One region of the Paenibacillus sophorae genome, then DNA from elsewhere that is predicted to be linked to it. Evidence: riboswitches for the same ligand, from Rfam matches in the RefSeq annotation. Region 1 holds a riboswitch; each other region holds the start of a gene.

Region 1 (6,640 bases):
GCCGGTTTCGAGCCAATGGAGTGAAGCACCTCATTTACAGGATCAATCCCGTCGACGTTAAATACCTCTTTCAGGTACTTAGCAGCAGCTTCCTTGAATTCGGCAATGCCGTTGTCGGCATAACCGCGGTTCTCTTCCTTGGCCGCTTCTTCCGCCAGCTTGGCGACGATGCCCGCATCCGCCATCTCATCCGGTTCGCCTACGCCCATATCGATCAGCTCAATATCGGGGAAGTCTTTTTTGGCCGAAGCCTTGGCGCGTTTAATCTTCTCAAATTTATAGATATTGGTGTCCTTGCCGTAATTCGCTCCGCCGATTCGGTCTGCGAAATTGTTCTGGATATACGTATTCTGATAGTGTTCAATGCTCATAAAAGTGATCTCACTCCTGCTTCTGGAATATAAGACGGATGAACAGGCGCTCAGCCTATCCATTCTATATTGTTAAATATGACGTAACAGCGGCTTCAAAACAATGGACAAATCCGCAGTTGATTTGTACTTATCTGCTCCGCAGACGGGCGAGCAGTTCTTCCATATCCTCAGGCAGCGGCGCCGAAAACTCCAAATATTCCTCCGTGGAAGGATGGACGAATCCGAGTATGGCCGCGTGCAAAGCTTGTCCGCCTTCCATAAAGATTCCTTTACTCCGGCCGTATACGGGATCTCCGACGAGCGGATGCCCGATAAATTTCATGTGAACCCGGATCTGGTGCGTCCGGCCGGTTTCCAGCTGAAGCTGCAGCAGGGTACAATCGCCGAACCGCTCCAGCACGGTAAAATGGGTTACCGCCGTCTTGCTGTTCTTCTCCGTTACCGTATACAGCTTGCGGTCATGCGGGTCCCTGCCGATCGGAGCGTCCACCGTTCCCTGATCATGGGCCACATTGCCTTGGACAACCGCCAAATAGCGCCGGGTCACGCTGTGCGCTTTGAGCTGCGCAGCAAGTGAATTGTGGCTGGCGTCGTTCTTGGCGGCCATAATGAGGCCCGATGTGTCCTTGTCAATCCGGTGCACAATGCCGGGACGAATCTCGCCGTTAATTCCCGACAGGTCCTTGCAGTGGTACATCAAGGCGTTGACCAGCGTGCCTGAGGGATGACCTGCCGCCGGATGCACGACCATGCCGCGCGGCTTGTTGACGACAATCACGTCGGCGTCCTCATAAGCGATATTCAGCGGAATATCCTCCGGCGTCAGTTCCGAGGTTTCCGGCTCCGGAACCGTCACAGAGATTGTATCACCCGTGAAGAGCTTGTAGTTCGCTTTTACCGTCCTGCCGTTTACCGTTACATGTCCTGCCTCGATCCACTGCTGCACCTGGGAGCGGGAAATATCCTCTTCCCAAGCTTCGGTTAAATATTTATCGATGCGTTCGCGGGCGTATTCCTCCTGAACGGTCCAGACGACGATATCATTATCCACGGTCTCGCCTTCTGCCCCTTCATTATGGGCGTCCTTACTCAATGCTGTTCATTCCTTTCCTCTACCTCGCTTGTTTCCTTCACTTCAATCACTTCAGTTGGGCCGCCCCTCATATCCATAATGGAATCGAGAATAATAAGCGCTACACCGACGACAATACAGGAATCCGCCACGTTAAAGATCGGAAACGTATAGCTGCCGAAATTAAACCGCAGAAAATCGACAACTTCGCCTGTAAGCGCCCGGTCGAGAAAGTTGCCGATTGCGCCGCCAAGCACAAGCGACAGCGCCAAGGGAAGCAAGCGCCGCGTCCTTCTTACTTTGTTCAAATACCAGACGATTCCAATCAAGACGACAAGCGTCACCAGAATGAGAAACCAGCGCTGGTCTTGCAGAATGCTGAAAGCGGCGCCGCGGTTGCGGTGCGATGTGATGACAAAAAAGTTTCCGATCACCGGAATTTGTTCGTCGATTTCCAGCCGGGTGGAGATCAGATATTTCGTTCCCTGGTCAAGCAAAAATACGATTAGCGCGATCAGATAGTACACCACTTCAGCTTGTCACTCCGTTCTTATTTTTCCCGCCCGAAAGCGGTCCAAAACGTGTATAAAAGACCTGTATATTGTAGCACAGGCCTCAAGAACCCGTCCATTGCGGCGCACCCCGCGCCGCACTTATCAAAAGCACAATTTGCCAGCGGTAAAAAACCGGCCAATCGGCCAACCTAACAAGGAAAACGGCAAATGGAAAGGAGCCGAGGCTAATGAATCACCTGTCTTCGGAACAGCTTGCCCGCCTGCGTGGCCTTCTTATCCGGCAGCGGGACGATATCCGGCACAGGCTTAAGGAGAATGAAGATCACGGTCTTGAAGATTCCATGCGGGATATGTCGGGCGAACTGTCGGAAATCGACAACCATCCCGGCGATGTCGCCACCGACCTGTATCATCGTTCCATGGATATATCGCTTCAAGAGCTCGAAGAACTGGAACTAAAGGATATAGACGACGCGCTTGAGGCGATGGACAAAGGCACATACGGCATTTGCGCGGCGAGCGGACAGCCGATTCCATATGAGCGACTGGCCGTTCTTCCCGCCACACGCTACTCCAAGGAATACAGCCCCCGCCAGGAAAAGCCGCATACGCGCCCCGTGGAAGAGGAATTTCTTACTCCTCCTTTTGGGCGAAGCAGTCTCGACGAGCATGAGTATAACGGATTTGACGGCGAGGACGCCTGGCAGATCGTCGAAAGCTTCGGCACCTCCAACACGCCGGCTATGGCGGAGGGAAATAATATCGATTCTTACAATGATATGGAAATCGAAGCTGATGATCCAGATGGCTTCGTCGAGCCCTGGGAAAATTTCATCGCCACGGACATAACAGGCAATCATGTTACCGTCGTGAAGGGACATCAGTACCAGAGTTACATGGACAGCGGAGAAGGCGACTACCTGCTTGATCCTTACGCTAACAATGAAAAGGAGTAGCCGCAAGGGCTGCTTCTTTTCTTTTAAGGACTCTTCGTGCTCAGTATAGGTCTTTTATCCTTCGTTAATTCCAGACAATATGTATAGAAAATCAATTAATTCGTCAAATTCCGAGCCTATTTATATAAATATATTGACAAAAGCAGAGCAAGGAATATATTGTAAGGGAAAATTATTCTTTATTTTTTCATAAACTCAATATGGGCAAAGTTCTCCGAAAGGGAATGACGCAAAGCCATGGATCTACAGTCTCAAATCTTGCTTGAGACCATGACAGCCAGGTTGCTGAAGAACCAGAACGCTAGTATATCAAGCGTCCTATATGGTGATTTTGTCAACCGACCTGTACTCTGTTTTGAGTGCAGGTTTTCTATTATTTGTTAGATAACATGGCAAACAATACTTGATTTGTGGGGTGGATCTTTTGAAGACAGTCGCAGATTATATGGCAGAAGCACTACGCAATCTCGGAGTGACGCATTCTTTTGGCATTATCGGTAAATCTATTTGTCCCATAGTTCTCAAAATGGTAGATTATGGTATTGAATTTATTCCTGGGAGACATGAATCCAGCTCCGGATTTGAAGCTTCCGGCTATGCCTTGAAAACCGGAAATCTCGGCGTGGCTTTCGGTACTTCCGGTCCAGGGGGGACGAACCTCCTCACAGCGGCGGCACATGCCAAAGCCAACAACCTCCCTGTGCTGTTTATTACGGGGCATCAATCCATTCAGGAGCTCGGAATTCCCCAGTGCCAGGATTCTTCTTCGTATCTTGCCGATTTGGCGGACATGTTCAGACCCGCTACGCTCTTCAGCAAACTAATCGAACGCGGCGATCATTTCAGCACGATTTTTAACCATGCTATTTCAATTGCGCTGAGCGGCAAGCGCGGACCTGTTCATCTGTGCATTCCTTTTGATGTCCAGACAGAACCGCTAAAAGAATGCCGAATTGTTATCCCCGAACGGGAAACGCTTGTCAGTTACGCTAATTTTGACCGTATTGTTGATGCCATTAACCATTCCAGCAGACCTCTGATCATAGCCGGCAAAGGCGTCAACCGCTCCGGTGCGCATACGGAATTGGTTCAATTGGCAGAGACCTTTAATATTCCTGTCGTTACTACTCCCGGCGGCAAAGGCGCTATCGCCTGGGATCATCCGCTATACCACGGTCCAATCGGTGTTGGCGGATGCAGGCATGGCGACGATTTGTTGAATCGCAGTGATTTGTTTATCGTGCTTGGATCACGTCTCAGTGATATGACCATTTGTAACCTCAAAGCGGAGAATCATCCGGAGACCTTGATTCAGTTTGACGTCGATCCCACCTTTGTGGGAAAAATATTGACCTCCCAGACGATTGCGGTCGGCGGAGATTTGCGGGATAACTTGTCGCTGTATCTCCAGAATGTTGATACTGCCGCTATTAAAAAACGTGATCCGGAGACGGCTGTTCATTATGCGGAAGAACTGCCCGATCTGCCCAATCTTTCACTGGCGTCGGTAATGAGCACGATGAGCGACCTGATCCCTTATAACAATACCATATTTGTTGATGACGGCAGCCACGGCTTCAATGCCGTGAAGTGGTACAACGTGAAGAAGCCGGGCAGTTTTGTCTTCGACGCTTACTTTGCCTGCATGGGCAACGCAATCGGCATGGCTATTGGAGCAAAGGCTGCTTCTCCTGAGGAAACGATATTCTGCATTACCGGCGACGGCTGCTTCATGATGCTCGGTACAGAAATTAATACTGCCGTTTGCAAGAATATCCCGGTCATTTTTATCGTTGTGAATAATATGCAGCTGGATATGGCGTTAAAAGGAATGGAAAAAACTACAGGCAGAATCGACGGAACTTTATTTGAAGTTCCTATGGATGCCGTAAAATTTGCCGAATCGCTGGGAGCTGCCGGCTACAAATGCGAGACCAAAGAACAATTTGCTACTGCTATCAGCGAAGCTGTGGCTTTAAACCGTGTTGCCGTCATCGAGCTATTGACTGACCGTGACGAAGTGCCTCCTACCGCACACCGCACACTAAATCTTGATTAATAGTTTCACAGACAAAACAAGCATATGCTTCCGAAGCAAGCTTTCACGAAAAGTAACCCGGGGAGCATACGCCAGCAAAACTTTTAGGAGGCATTTCTATGAAAGACAACGTAAACAGCGGTTTCAAGCATTTCTCTAATCTTTCCGGCGACTATGGGGCCAAGGCGATGGCTCCGATCAAAGAGCATTTTCCCGAATTGGCTGAATTTATTATGGGCAACGCTTATGGCGACATTTTTCAGCGGACCACTATTGGCGCCGATTGGAAAGAGATTGCCGTTATTTCCTCTCTGATTACGATGGGCCAATTCGAGCAGCTCGGCGTTCATTATGTGATGGCGCTCCGTGTAGGCATGACCGTTGATCAAATCAAGGGGATTTTACTGCATCTTGTGCCATGTGTTGGCGCTCCGAGAATTATTTCCGCTTTTAATGTCCTTCTCTCGACACTGGAAGAAATCCAATAACTACACCATCGACAAAATAATGCATCATTCGACTTTTTTATTGCATATCTGAGAAATATAAGTATACAATAAAGAAAAATATCCCAAAGCTAACGTTACCATGTCGAATGTTGGCATTAGCAAATCGTTTTAAAGGATATTTACATGAAAACGGCCCTGCGCAAAATGCAGTCGGACTTCATGCTAAACTCATCAAATTCCGGGAGAGATGTACACATGGGAAAATTTATTTTGAAGACAGACTCGGCTAAAAAGGTAATTGATATTGAATTGGAGGGAACTTTTACAGAAGAAGACGGCCTTAAATCGATTCAAGCCTATAAAGAAACGATCAGCGCTATTACTCCTGCAGACTATCAACTGCAAATTGATTGCAGAAAGCTGAATGTAACCGCACCTGAAGTTGTGCCGCTTCTTGAAGGCTGCTTCATCATGTTCAAGAGCGACGGATTTGTAAGAGTGAATCTTACCCTTGAGAATAATCCTGTCCTCAAAATGCAGCTGTCTCGTCTGGGACGCAAAGCGGGACTGGAAAACCTGGAAATTATTTCGGTCTAGTTAAACCGATGGAGTGAACGCTCACAAAACTTTTAGGAGGATACATATGGCTGGGATTCGTATTAAGGACATTGATATCTATCATCCAAGTAAAAAGATTGGCAACGACTTTTTCATTCAGCATTTTGACGAAAAGGGCATTGATATCCGTGGACTTCTGGCCGCTCTGGGCCGTGAAAACCGCTATAGCATCGACAATGAGGAAGAAAATTCCTTGACGATGGCCTTCGAGGCGGCGAGCAATGTTCTGGAGAAGACCGGTCTTACCGGTGCTGATATCGACCTTATCGCTTATGCTAGCCAAACTCCTGAATATATCTTCCCTACGAACTCATTGATGATTCACCGGCTGATAAACGGAGCGTCCCATACGATCTGCATCGACAGCAATGCGAACTGCGCGGGAATGACAGCTTCAGTTGAACAGGTTAGCCGGCAAATGATGGCCAATCCAAGAATCCGCCGCGCTCTGGTCATCGGCTCTGACCATGTTGCACCGCATGCCGATAAGAATGACCCCGTGTATTATGCCAACTTCGGTGATGCCGCCGCCGCTGTCATTTTGGAGCATGATGAGAATTCCGTAGGCTTCATAGATTCCATCTACCAGACAGACACTTGTGTCTACGGCAACTCGAT
Region 2 (6,640 bases), 2.0 Mb from region 1:
CGACCAGACGTTTCACTGCGCCCGGAGTCTGCCCGAGCAGCGGTTCCGGGAGCACGGGCTGAAATTGGCCGGATGCCAGCTCTAAGCCGGAAGAAGCGCTGCGCGGGTTGCGGAGCAGGCTCTTCGGCGCCATGATGACGAGCGGCTTTGCGTCCGCCTGTCCGCACAGAGATGCCTGGCGGCGGAGCAGATGGAAGTACTGCGCGGCGCTGGTAAGATTCGCAACCGTCCAGTTTTCTTCTGCGGATAGCTGCAAATACCGTTCCAATCGGCCGCTGGAGTGTTCCGGTCCTTGCCCTTCGTAGCCATGGGGCAGCAGGATGGCCAGGTTGCTGCGCTGCGTCCATTTGGCGCGTCCGGCAGAAATGAACTGGTCGATAATCACCTGCGCGGCATTGGCGAAATCGCCGTACTGCGCTTCCCACAGCACGAATGTCTCCGGTGCAAATACATTGTAGCCGTACTCGTAGCCGAGCACCGAAGCCTCCGACAACGGGCTGTTGTAGACGCCGAAGGAAGCCTTGGTATCTTCAAGCTGGTGAAGCGGAGAATAGAGTTCTCCCGTTTCACTGTCGTGAAGCACGAGATGCCGCTGCGAGAAGGTGCCGCGCTGCGCGTCCTGGCCGCTCAGACGGATTGGCGTTCCGTCCTGGAGAATGGTCGCGAAAGCCAGCGTTTCGGCCAGCGCCCAATCCACCTTTTCCCCGTCGTTCAGCAGATCCTTGCGCCGCTGCAGAATCCGCTGCAGCTTCGGGTACACCTTAAAGCCTTCGGGAAAGGACAGCAGCTGGCGGTTAATGCTCTGCAGCCTGCCCAGCGGAACAGCTGTAGGCGCTGAGCTTTCTTCATCCGTCTGCAAGGCGACGGCTGTCTTCGTTTCGCCGTTCTTTTGCTTACCCTCTTTCATCCGCTCGTAAGCCTGCTGAAGCACATTGTCCGCTTCGGCGCTCATCTTCGCCAGTTCATCCTGGGTAATCACCTTTTCGCGCTCCAGCCTCTCGGCATAAATCCGGAGAACGGTAGGATGATTCTTCACCTTGCCGTAGACGATCGGCTGGGTCATTTCGGGATCATCCATTTCATTATGTCCGTGCCTGCGGTAACCGATAAGATCGATCAGGAAATCTTTCTTGAACAGGTTGCGGTAAGCGCTGGCCAGGCGGACGGCGTCAATGCAGGCTTCCGGATCGTCAGCATTGACATGGACTATCGGAATTTCATAGCCTTTGGCAAGATCGCTTGCATAGTGCGTGGAGCGGGAATCCTCGCTCTCTGTCGTGAAGCCGATCCGGTTATTGACGATGATGTGGATCGTTCCGCCATTCTGGTATCCCTGAAGCTTGCCGATATTCAGCGTCTCCGCTACAATGCCTTCGCCGGGGAAGGCGGCGTCTCCGTGGATCAGCACAGCCATGGCCTTGTTCGTGTTGAGCACAGGCAGCCCCGGAGCGCTTCGGTCTTCCTGGGCCGCGCGCGCAAAGCCTTCCACGACCGGGTTGACGAATTCCAAGTGGCTCGGGTTGTTGGCAAGCGTCAGACGGGCTCGTACGGTCTCGCCTTCATGGAACGCGCGGTCGGCGCCCAAATGGTATTTTACATCTCCGGTCCAGCCGTAGTTGATGCCCATGGAGCCTTCGGACGGGAACAGCTCCTTGTTTGGAGAGTGGTGGAATTCGGAGAAAATAATATCGTATGGTTTACCCAAGATATGCGCGAGCACATTCAAACGGCCCCGGTGGGCCATCCCCATCAGGATATGCTCCGCGCCGTCGTGCGCGGCCGCGCGGACAATTTCGTCCAGCATGGGAACAAGCGCATCATTGCCTTCCAGACTGAACCGCTTCTGGCCGACGAATGTCTTATGCAGGAACGTCTCGAACTGCTCCACCTGGATGAGCCGGCCCAGCAGCCCTTTGCGTTCCGCCGGAGTCAGCGGAGCGGGCGAGGTGGCCGATTCGGCCTGGCTGTTCAACCAGCGAAGCTCCTGCTCGTCGTGGACATGGCCGAACTCGTAAGCGATCGTCTTGGTATAGGTTTGGCGCATCCGGTGATAAGCGTCCCAGCCTGTCAGCACATCCTGCGGAGCATTCTCCCAGATAAGCGAAGCCGGCAGGGCAAGCAAATCTTCGCGCGTAAGCTCATAAGTCTCGGGGTCCAGCCATTTGGCCATGGAGGTATGGCCCTGTTCCAGCGGGTCAATGTCGGCCGCCAGATGGCCAAAAATGCGGATGCTAGCGATCAACTTGGAGGCTCTAACCGCTTTGCGGAGCCAATCGGTATCTTCGGACAGGGACGGTCCGGGAGTTCTGGCAGCCTCGGATGTCAGCGGAGGAGGACCATAGATGGTGAATAGTTCGCGGTAGTGGGCTTCCACTGAAGAAGGATCTTCGGCGAAATGTTCGTACTTTTCCTGAATGTAGCCCAGATTGGGACCGTAATACTTGCTCCAGACGGATTCGTTGTAGGACTCTTTGGCTGACATGAAACATCCTCCTAACAGTTAAACTCCAAAGGTGGCGGTGAACAAGGAGGGCCCGCTTTTGGAGCTTCGATGGTTACGTTTACATTCTATAATAAAAAGAAACCATTATAAAGTAAGTGCCTCATCCTATTGTGCTACTTTCAACATTTGTAATCAATTCAAGCTTTCGTCCAATTCGTTCGAAAAAAGGCATAATTTTGAGCAGGACCAACATAGAGGGTTCTCTGTTTTCAAAATTAATGGTTAGCAGACTTGAAAAATGGGTATTTGTCATATATAGTTCATTCATACTACTAAGATCATACATATGTTCAAGTTATTTCTACTTCCGGGTGCCGTTTGATCAACTCTATTTTTTTCTCCGCGCATACTTACTTATTTCCAAAATTCGACACACTTTTGGGCAAGCTTCTTGTATAATATTCTTGCAAGACTCGTTGTAATGAGAACAAGATCAGATCCTTGAATAGCAAGGGTCCAGTAAAAGGTAAACTTGCTGAAAGGCAGGGGCACAAAGTCTCGGGTCTAAGGTAATTTTTATATACTACGACGGCCGGACTGCCTGGGGACAAAAATCTTAGGAGGAGATTTTTTGGACAAGTCCAACCAGGGGAACATCGGAGAGCTGCAGACGTCAGAGCTTGATATGGAATGGGTGTATTTGCTTCTGAAAGCAAAGAAGCAAGGGCTCCAAGTGGATGAGATTCGTCGGTTCTTCAATGACAGGACCCTTAAGGCAATGTAGCAAGAGGGGTCTGACAGGGCATTATCAATTGAAATTTGAGAGAGGACATGGCGGCGCGGCGTCATGTCCTCTGTATGTTTGTGGGCTTTGCTGGGTCACTGGTCCTTCTGTTCAAGACGCCATTTCTGGTAATCCAGAAACTCCTTAAACTCGCGTTTACTGACGCCCGAAGCCATAGCCTCCTGAACCAGTTTGAACCATTCGGAATCCAGCGGTTCCTCCTGCGTATCGGAAATCTCCCCATAGAGAAGAACGTGAACGGGAACGTCCAGAGCCTCGGCAATTTTTTCAATGAATTGGATAGAGGGGTTGGATTGAATGTTGCGTTCAACATTGCTTAAGTATGATTTGGCCACATCAGCCTTGCCCGCCAGCTCGGATAAAGATAATCCCTTCTCCAGACGAAGATGCTGAATGTGTTGTCCTATATTATCTGGCACGATGAGTTACGCCCCCCTCCTTGTTTTTGGTACTAGTATAGCAAAGGTCCGCATACAAGGCAAAGCAGGCATTTTCCAGAAATTCTAACGAATCTGAAAGCTATCGGCGGCTGGGCGCTGCCTTCTATCCCTTCGATTTCTGCGGCGGCGCGCCAGCGAATCGTCAGGGTAACGGCACGCCCCGGGAGCTGACGTACAGGTCATACCATTCCTTACGGGTAAGTGCAAGCTTGTCCGCCCCTTCGCAGGCTGAGATGCGCTTCGGATTTACCGTTCCGATGACGGGCTGAATCGTGGCCGGATGCGCCATCAGCCAGGAGAGGACAATCGCTTCCGGGGTTGTCCCTTTCTCATCGGCCAGCGTACGGACAAGGCGCGCGGTGCTGCGGACCGTTTCGGATTCTCCGTCCAGCGGGCGACCGCTGTATTTGCCCTGGGCCAGCGGCCCCCACGCCTGAAGCTGGATATTCTCCAGTCTGCAGTGCTCGACCGTTCCCTCGGGCATACCTTGCTCTCTCCAGGCTTTCTGATTGACGCTTACAACCGAATCGAGCCAGTAGATCTTCTCAAGGCTCATCTCCAGTTGATTGACGATAAACGGCTCTTCGCTGTATGCCTGAAGCAGCTTGATCTGCCCCTCGCTCATATTGGAGACGCCGAAATGCCGCACCTTGCCGGATTGCTTAAGCAGGTGAAGCGCTTCGCCCACCTCTTCAGGGTCCATCAGCGGATCGGGCCGGTGAAGCAGCAGAATATCAAGGTATTCGGCTCCCAGACGAGACAGGATGCCGTCCACGCTGCTCAGGATATGGCTCTTGGAGAAATCGAACACGTTGGAGCTTTCGCCCGGTTCGGCCAGCTTAATGCCGCACTTCGATTGAAGAATGATACGTTCACGCAGCTCCGGCCGTTCTTTAAGGACGGTGCCGAATACTTGCTCGGCTTTGCCGCGGGTGTAAATATCGGCATGGTCGAACATGTTGACGCCGATGGAGAGCGCAGCTTCGACAGCCTCATGTCCTTCATTGATCTGCTCTTTGGTAATCGCCTCGCGGTCCCAGTCTCCACCAAGGCCCATACAGCCCAGGACAAGCCGGCTTGCGGGAATTCCGCGCTTGTTAAGCGGTAACGTTTTCAATTCAATCCCTCCGTCATAGTGATAGATGATTTCAGAGATATTGTACAACTTTGGAAGCCAGTACGATACTTTTAATCGCTTAAGAAGCGGTGCCAGGCGGCATACAAGGGGGCTACTCCTTTAGATCCAAGGGCTTCCCGATATCGCCGAGCTTGTGCGCCCGTACGTCAGCGTACAGGCGCTTCAGCCATTTCAGTTCCGTCAGGCTGTGCTCATATTTGCCGTACATGAGATGAAGCGCGGCGCGGGGAACGGTGGAAACATGCTCTTCATAGACCTGATAAGCGAGATTGACCTGATGCTCGGTCTCCCGGATGCGCTCCTCCAACAGTTTCGCAATCTTGTCCGGATCAACATGCCGCGAGAAGGCGAGCGCGAGGTACATCGGATGATAGAGGGTGTCGTTCTGCTTAAACAGCTGCAGCAGGAGCTGCTCGAACAAGGCCCTTCCCGAACCGGTGATCCGGTATATGGTTTTGTCCGGCCGGTCGCTGCTGCGGATAATCTCAATCTGTGCAATCTGTCCGTTCTTGGCTAATTGGTCGACGGCGTAGTACAGGGAGCCCATTTGCAGCTTCGTAATCTGATCGATCGCGCGGTCTTTCATCACCAGCATCATTTCATAGGGATGCATGTCCCGTTCCAGCAGCAGCCCGAGAATAGCCAGCTTCATTGACATGGCAGCTCTAATCCTTGCTGGTCGCCGGCTGCGGAGCTTTACTGCGGGTGAAGAGGCGGTCCTTCGGCATGAGCAGCACGGCCGCGAGCCCTAGCACCGCCGGAATAAGCGCCCACAGGAACGTATGCGCAATGGAGGAAGACAGCGCGGCTGAGATTTTCTCAAGCACGGGAGCCGGAATCTGCGCTCTTGCTTCCGGGGTCAGCGCGGCGCGCGGATCGCCGAAGGCGGATGACTGGGCGCTGCCGCCGAACGTAGCGCTGAGTTTGTCCGTGAACAAATTGCGCTGGGTGATGCCGAAGATGGTGATCCCGAGCGTCATGCCAAGCGAACGCATAAAGGTGCAAGTCGACGTGGCCGAACCGCGCTGGCGGACATCAAAATGATGGACAGAGGACATGTTGAGCACCGAGAAGGAGAATCCGACGCCAAATCCGGTTACAGCCATAAAGAGATTGACCTGCAGGCGGGTAGTATCCGGCGACAGGGTCCCAAGCAGAGCAACGCCGGCGACGAAGAAGACAGTGGACAGCAGCATGATGTTCCGGAAGCTGGCCCGGGCTGTCAGCTGGCCGCCAAGCTGGGCGCCGACGACCGAACCGATCATCATCGGCATCAGAATCAGGCCGGAATTCGTGGCGGAGCCGCCGAATACGCCCTGCACGAAGATTGGGATGTAGACGGTTGCCACAATGAAGGCTGAGCCGTAGAAGAGAGCAGCCAGAGCGCTTGTCGCGAACAGCCTGTTCCGGAACATGCTGAATGTGATAACGGGTTCGGCCGCACGCCGCTCAATGAGCAGAAAGGTGATCAGCAGCACCGCAAAGCCCGCGAACAAGCCAAGAATGGCGGAGGAGCCCCAGGCATATTCCTGCCCGCCCAGCTCCAGAGCGAACATGAGGCAGATAATAGCGCCGACCAGCGTAAAGGCGCCGCCCCAGTCGATCCGCTGCTTGGAGTGAGCCACCGATTCTTTGTAGGCCAGAGCGATCATGATAAAGGCGATCACCCCGAGAGGGAGATTGATGTAGAATATCCAGCGCCAGCCGACATAATCGGTGATATAAGCGCCAAGCAGCGGACCGAGGACGCTTGAGATGCCGAAGACCGCGCCGAACAGTCCTGTCATCTTGCCGCGCTTCTCCGGCGGAAAGAT
Region 3 (6,640 bases), 2.4 Mb from region 1:
AACCTGTTGTCCTTCGACTACGCCTGTCGGCCTCGCCTTAGGTCCCGACTTACCCTGAGCGGACGAGCCTTCCTCAGGAAACCTTGGGCTTTCGGCGGATCAGATTCTCACTGATCTTTTCGTTACTCATACCGGCATTCTCACTTGTATGCAGTCCAGCTGTCCTTGCAGTCAACCTTCAACCCGCATACAACGCTCCCCTACCCCTGATGCAAAGCATCAAGCCATAGCTTCGGTGGTGTGTTTAGCCCCGTTACATTTTCGGCGCAGAGTCACTCGACCAGTGAGCTATTACGCACTCTTTCAATGGTGGCTGCTTCTAAGCCAACATCCTGGTTGTCTGTGCAACTCCACATCCTTTCCCACTTAACACACACTTGGGGACCTTAGCTGATGGTCTGGGCTGTTTCCCTTTTGACAATGGATCTTAGCACTCACTGTCTGACTCCCGGACGTAAGTCCATGGCATTCGGAGTTTGACTGAGCTTGGTAACCCTTGCGGGCCCCGCACCCAATCAGTGCTCTACCTCCACGACTTCAAATCCGAGGCTAGCCCTAAAGCTATTTCGGGGAGAACCAGCTATCTCCGAGTTCGATTGGAATTTCTCCGCTACCCCCACCTCATCCCCGCACTTTTCAACGTGCGTGGGTTCGGGCCTCCAGTGCGTGTTACCGCACCTTCACCCTGGACAGGGGTAGATCACACGGTTTCGGGTCTACGCCCACGTACTTCGTCGCCCTATTCAGACTCGCTTTCGCTGCGGCTCCGGCTCCTCGCCTTAACCTTGCACGTTAAACGTAACTCGCCGGTTCATTCTACAAAAGGCACGCCATCACCCCTAAAATGGGCTCTGACTTCTTGTAAGCACACGGTTTCAGGTACTATTTCACTCCCCTTCCGGGGTGCTTTTCACCTTTCCCTCACGGTACTGTTTCACTATCGGTCGCCAGGGAGTATTTAGCCTTGGCAGATGGTCCTGCCGGATTCATACGGGGTTTCACGTGCCCCGCACTACTCGGGATCCGTCTCGGAGGGAACGATTTTTCAGCTACAGGGCTTTTACCTCTTCTAGCGGGCCTTTCCAGACCTCTTCGCTTAAACCGTTCCTTTGTAACTCCATGGGAGACGTCCCACAACCCCGAAGAGCAAGCTCTTCGGTTTAGGCTGTTCCGCGTTCGCTCGCCGCTACTGACGGAATCACTCTTGTTTTCTCTTCCTCAGGGTACTTAGATGTTTCAGTTCCCCTGGTCTGCCTCTACCTACCCTATGAATTCAGGCAGGAGTGACTGTGCATTACCACAGCCGGGTTTCCCCATTCGGACACCCCCGGATCAACGCTTGCTTACAGCTCCCCGAGGCCTTTTCGTTGTTCGCCACGTCCTTCTTCGGCTCCTGGCGCCTAGGCATCCTCCGTGTGCTCTTACTAGCTTAACCAACTAAGCACTTTCACTTCACTTGTTCAATCGCTTGACACAAGCTCAGCTAAAAGATGTTCTAAAACGCAATTTTCGTTTCGGTATCCAGTTTTCAAGGATCAAGTTCTTGCTTTTGAGAGTTTGAGCTCTCAAAACTGAGCAACGAGTGAGCAACAGGCCTAAACCTGAGTTTTGGAAGCTAAGCTTCCGATTTGAATGTTTCCGCTGCGGGAAACGATTCTCCATAGAAAGGAGGTGATCCAGCCGCACCTTCCGATACGGCTACCTTGTTACGACTTCACCCCAATCATCTACCCCACCTTCGGCGGCTGGCTCCCTTGCGGGTTACCCCACCGACTTCGGGTGTTGTAAACTCTCGTGGTGTGACGGGCGGTGTGTACAAGACCCGGGAACGTATTCACCGCGGCATGCTGATCCGCGATTACTAGCAATTCCGACTTCATGCAGGCGAGTTGCAGCCTGCAATCCGAACTGAGACCGGCTTTATAAGATTGGCTCCGCCTCGCGGCTTCGCTTCCCGTTGTACCGGCCATTGTAGTACGTGTGTAGCCCAGGTCATAAGGGGCATGATGATTTGACGTCATCCCCACCTTCCTCCGGTTTGTCACCGGCAGTCACTCTAGAGTGCCCAGCTTCACCTGCTGGCAACTAAAGTCAAGGGTTGCGCTCGTTGCGGGACTTAACCCAACATCTCACGACACGAGCTGACGACAACCATGCACCACCTGTCTCCTCTGTCCCGAAGGCCGCGCCTATCTCTAGACGATTCAGAGGGATGTCAAGACCTGGTAAGGTTCTTCGCGTTGCTTCGAATTAAACCACATACTCCACTGCTTGTGCGGGTCCCCGTCAATTCCTTTGAGTTTCAGTCTTGCGACCGTACTCCCCAGGCGGAGTGCTTACTGTGTTAACTTCGGCACCAAGGGTATCGAAACCCCTAACACCTAGCACTCATCGTTTACGGCGTGGACTACCAGGGTATCTAATCCTGTTTGCTCCCCACGCTTTCGCGCCTCAGCGTCAGTTACAGCCCAGAAAGTCGCCTTCGCCACTGGTGTTCCTCCACATCTCTACGCATTTCACCGCTACACGTGGAATTCCACTTTCCTCTTCTGCACTCAAGCTGCCCAGTTTCCAGTGCGACCACAGGTTGAGCCCATGGTTTAAACACCAGACTTAAACAGCCGCCTGCGCGCGCTTTACGCCCAATAATTCCGGACAACGCTTGCCCCCTACGTATTACCGCGGCTGCTGGCACGTAGTTAGCCGGGGCTTTCTTCTCAGGTACCGTCACTCTCTTAGCAGTTACTCTAAGAGACGTTCTTCCCTGGCAACAGAGCTTTACGATCCGAAAACCTTCATCACTCACGCGGCGTTGCTCCGTCAGGCTTTCGCCCATTGCGGAAGATTCCCTACTGCTGCCTCCCGTAGGAGTCTGGGCCGTGTCTCAGTCCCAGTGTGGCCGTTCACCCTCTCAGGTCGGCTACGCATCGTCGCCTTGGTGAGCCGTTACCCCACCAACTAGCTAATGCGCCGCAGGCCCATCCCTTGACAGCAGATTGCTCCGCCTTTCAGCCTCCCAGCAGGTGCCAAGAGGAATTATCCGGTATTAGCTACCGTTTCCGGTAGTTATCCCAGTTCAAGGGGCAGGTTGCCTACGTGTTACTCACCCGTCCGCCGCTAAGTATTTTTGAGAGCAAGCTCTCAAAAATACTCCGCTCGACTTGCATGTATTAGGCACGCCGCCAGCGTTCGTCCTGAGCCAGGATCAAACTCTCCAATAAGGTTTTTTCGTGCGGTTACTCCCTCGAATCACTCCAAGAAAACAACCATCCGAAAAGTTTATCGATAGAGCGATTAGCTCATGTTGAAACATCTGACGAGAATTTGCATTCTCATGATGGCCTTTCCAAAGCGTGAACCACGCTGTGAAATCCATCTCTTTTGGAACTCGCTAGAAGCGAATTCCCACTCACTCGTTGTTCAGTTTTCAAAGATCAAACTTGTTTGCCGTTCAACTTAATGTCTCAGCAGCAACTCTTATAATATATCATACACTCTACAGAAACGCAAGCTTTTTTTGAAAGTTTATTTTATCTTGTCGGCAAAGGCTTGTGTCTCCCGAGGACGACTTATCTATAATACCTCTTCTCTGAGGATATGGCAATACCCAAAATACAAAAAAAACAATCCACTTATTATTTAAGCGGATTGTTCATTTATTGCATGAAGCCGTCAGTTGCTTAATAATACTTCGCACCGGTATATTTGCTGGCGCTTTTAATCAGGGAGACCGCTTTATTACTCTTTCCCAAACCGGCGTCTACCGTCGTATCAATAGTCACCCACTGCCCATCGATGAGGACTTCATTCCATGCATGGTATTGAGATACATAGCTGCTCTCACCCATCACAAGCTTAGCGGGAACGTTCACACTGCGGAGCATAGCGGCAAAGAGGGAAGCATAGTCGTAGCAGATTCCTTTTTTGCTTGCAAGCGTTCTGTCGATGTTCGGCACATAGTCGGTAGATACGTTGGCTGCTAAGGCGTAGTCGTATTTTACATTGGAGACGATGTAGTTATAAATGGCGGTTACTTTTTCTTTGTCAGTGTCGGTATTCTGGGTGAGTTGTTTCGCTTTTTGGATCGCTCTGTCGGACGGGTTCCATTTAACGTTCTGCACCGAGCTCAGATATACGGCGTTAGGTTCGCTCATCGAAAGGTCGATAGAATCGGAATAAACCACTTTATACTTGTTGCCGCTGGTATTCTCAAGGATGGAAACTTTATAGGAGCCGCTGCCTTGCTGAAGCGGGAAGGACTCATTGGGCTCTGATGCGAAGAGGTTGTAGGTATAACTGCTGCCGTTCTTGGTAATCATCAGTTTAGTGCGCTTGCCCTGGGGAGCGTTATATTGAATGCCAACAACACCTTGGCTTAAATTCGAAGTGTCCAGCCATTCGGAACTGCCGCTCGCGGCGGCTGCCGGGGTAACTGGAACGGAAGTGGCTACTGTAAATAATATAAGAAGCCAAAAATAAAACTTCTTCACGGATAAAACTCCTTTCGATAGCTGGCTGCCATCCTCGCGGGAAGGCCCTTTAGCTTTGCGTCCCTACCTTTCGATAGGTTTGCCATTGTCGTGCAAGTTTCATCTATTCAAATAATAGGTAAATATTCTAAAATTTTACTTGTGAGTTAAACAAAAAAAGCTTCTTCATTCGGTAGCTGGCTGCCATCCTTACGGGAAGGCCCTCTAGCTTTGCGTCCCAATCTTTCGATAGGTTTGCCGTTATCGTGTTTAGCTTTTCTAATATTAGATTACCATATTTATCTGAATTATCAATAGAAAACTAGGAAAATATACCTGTATGATTACCTATTTTTACATATTTCCGCCACAGTCACGGGAGCTTTGCGTGCACAATTAGCCGATGAGTCGGATTAATCAGCGGATCGCATGTGATGAGCGTAAGGATGCGGTCTTTGTTACTGCCTTCCAGCACGGACACATCAGTAGGTTCGACTATCGAGATATCATAGACCGTGTAGTTATAGACTTTCCCTTTGGTCTTAACGGAAATCGTATCACCGATCTTCACCTCATTCAGACGGTTGAACAGTCTTCCCTTGGTATGGGCGCGGTGAGCGGCGATAGCCGCATTCCCGATTTCTCCAAGCGGAGCGGTCTCGGTCAAATGCACGGCCGCATGCCGCATATTCGCTTTGGTGGCTCCTTCAAGCACGGGAAGTTTGACATCGATTTTATCGATCTCAATCAGCGCGATCGCTTTCTCGTCTCCGTCTGAACCGCCTTTATCCTCTGCGAGCTGCGACTGCTCGTCCAAGGCCGATTCTTCGGCAAGCAGCTGTGTCACTTTGGCATATTTGAGCCGCAGATCGGGATCGACCGAATCTTGAGCCTTCTCCGCGCTTTGTTCAAAACTCTGCTCCGCTTCCTTCAGCAGCTTCTGCTGCTGCCAATCTTCTAACCATTCGCTCGTCTTTGGATACAGGATCAGCAGAACGCCAGCGATAATTATGATATAAGAAAGCTTGCGCATAATCTTCACCCTCTATCGTCGCTCCGCTTCCGCCCCGGAGATTGCCTCACCGGAGACAGGCAGAGACTGCTTTGGCTTCACAAACACCCATTTTCTGCTGCCAAAAAAATTGATGATGACCGTAACAAACGTAACCAATACCTTCGACAGCAGCTCCTGCAATCCAAGACGGCCGATTAGAACACTCATCAGCAGCAGAGATATGCACAGCACGAACAGATTCAATGCAATAAACCTCAGGAGCTGCTTATGAATGAAGCCTTCTTCCTTGCTCCGCTGCCGGTCCTTGAACGTTATTTTACTGTTCAAAATAAAACTGTTGGCCGTTCCCGCACCATAGGAGATGACCTGGGCAACGACATAGAAGAGCCCGAGCGAAGTCAGCAGCGCGAACACGGCCATATCTACCAATGTATTCAGAAGACCGACAATATTAAATTTAACGAACTGGAGGATATCGCCGCGCACATTATTGTTATTCATAAGGTACATCCTCCCGTGATTGTCCGGCTTTCTCCCGAAAGAGCTCGGCTTCCTCCTCCTTCAGGTTTCTGTAGCCTACCGCCTCGCGGACAATGTAAAGCGGCCGGTCCTTCGATTCATCGTATATCCGGCCGATATATTCGCCGATTACCCCGAGGATCATAAGTACAATTCCGTTAAACAGCAGGTTCACGCCGACGATGGAAGCCCAGCCGGGCACCGTGCGGGAAGTAAACCACTTCTGCATCAACACGAAGAACAAAAAGACAAAGCTGGAAAACGAAAGCAAAAACCCAAGGTAAGAAGCGATTTTGAGCGGCTTGTGCGAAAAAGACGTGATGCCGTCGAGCGCAAACCGGATCATTTTTTTGAGCGGATATTTGGTCTCCCCGGCAAAGCGCTCCTCGCGGACATACTCCACCATCGTCTGGCGGAAACCGACCCAACTGACAAGCCCTCTGACATAGCGGTTCTTCTCCTTGAGTTCGCGCAAAACGTTGCACACCTTGCGGTCGATCAGGCGGAAGTCGCCCGTATCGGTTGGAATATCCACGCTCGTCATACTGCTCAGCAGGCGGTAAAACAGCTTGGCGGTGATTTTTTTGAACAATGTTTCGCCGTGGCGCTTCAGCCGTTTGGCATACACCACTTCATA

The links. Region 1 has a riboswitch for cyclic di-GMP ahead of KP014_RS23880 (thiamine pyrophosphate-binding protein). Riboswitches for the same ligand answer to the same signal wherever they lie in the genome.
Region 2: another riboswitch for cyclic di-GMP. It lies ahead of KP014_RS28595 (anti-repressor SinI family protein); the one in region 1 lies ahead of KP014_RS23880 (thiamine pyrophosphate-binding protein).
Region 3: another riboswitch for cyclic di-GMP. It lies ahead of KP014_RS06615 (transglutaminase-like domain-containing protein); the one in region 1 lies ahead of KP014_RS23880 (thiamine pyrophosphate-binding protein).

Annotation. Positions count from the first base shown of each region.
Region 1 covers NZ_CP076607.1:4,899,078-4,905,717, forward strand. Annotated here, with positions in the region: gene KP014_RS23860 (LL-diaminopimelate aminotransferase) at 1-371, opposite strand, end outside; gene KP014_RS23865 (RluA family pseudouridine synthase) at 502-1,425, opposite strand; gene lspA (signal peptidase II) at 1,464-1,976, opposite strand; gene KP014_RS23875 (TraR/DksA C4-type zinc finger protein) at 2,189-2,917, shown strand; cyclic di-GMP riboswitch class I at 3,111-3,207, shown strand; gene KP014_RS23880 (thiamine pyrophosphate-binding protein) at 3,363-4,976, shown strand; gene KP014_RS23885 (carboxymuconolactone decarboxylase family protein) at 5,075-5,443, shown strand; gene KP014_RS23890 (hypothetical protein) at 5,660-6,001, shown strand; gene KP014_RS23895 (3-oxoacyl-[acyl-carrier-protein] synthase III C-terminal domain-containing protein) at 6,048-6,640, shown strand, end outside.
Region 2 covers NZ_CP076607.1:1,030,258-1,036,897, forward strand. Annotated here, with positions in the region: gene KP014_RS04980 (2-oxoglutarate dehydrogenase E1 component) at 1-2,482, opposite strand, end outside; cyclic di-GMP riboswitch class I at 2,959-3,048, shown strand; gene KP014_RS28595 (anti-repressor SinI family protein) at 3,075-3,227, shown strand; gene KP014_RS04990 (helix-turn-helix domain-containing protein) at 3,323-3,667, opposite strand; gene KP014_RS04995 (aldo/keto reductase) at 3,831-4,805, opposite strand; gene KP014_RS05000 (PadR family transcriptional regulator) at 4,918-5,484, opposite strand; gene KP014_RS05005 (MDR family MFS transporter) at 5,492-6,640, opposite strand, start outside.
Region 3 covers NZ_CP076607.1:1,397,136-1,403,775, reverse strand. Annotated here, with positions in the region: rRNA gene KP014_RS06625 (23S ribosomal RNA) at 1-1,435, opposite strand, end outside; rRNA gene KP014_RS06620 (16S ribosomal RNA) at 1,665-3,221, opposite strand; gene KP014_RS06615 (transglutaminase-like domain-containing protein) at 3,681-4,490, opposite strand; cyclic di-GMP riboswitch class I at 4,504-4,584, opposite strand; cyclic di-GMP riboswitch class I at 4,659-4,739, opposite strand; gene KP014_RS06610 (class D sortase) at 4,843-5,502, opposite strand; gene KP014_RS06605 (GtrA family protein) at 5,515-5,985, opposite strand; gene KP014_RS06600 (glycosyltransferase family 2 protein) at 5,978-6,640, opposite strand, start outside.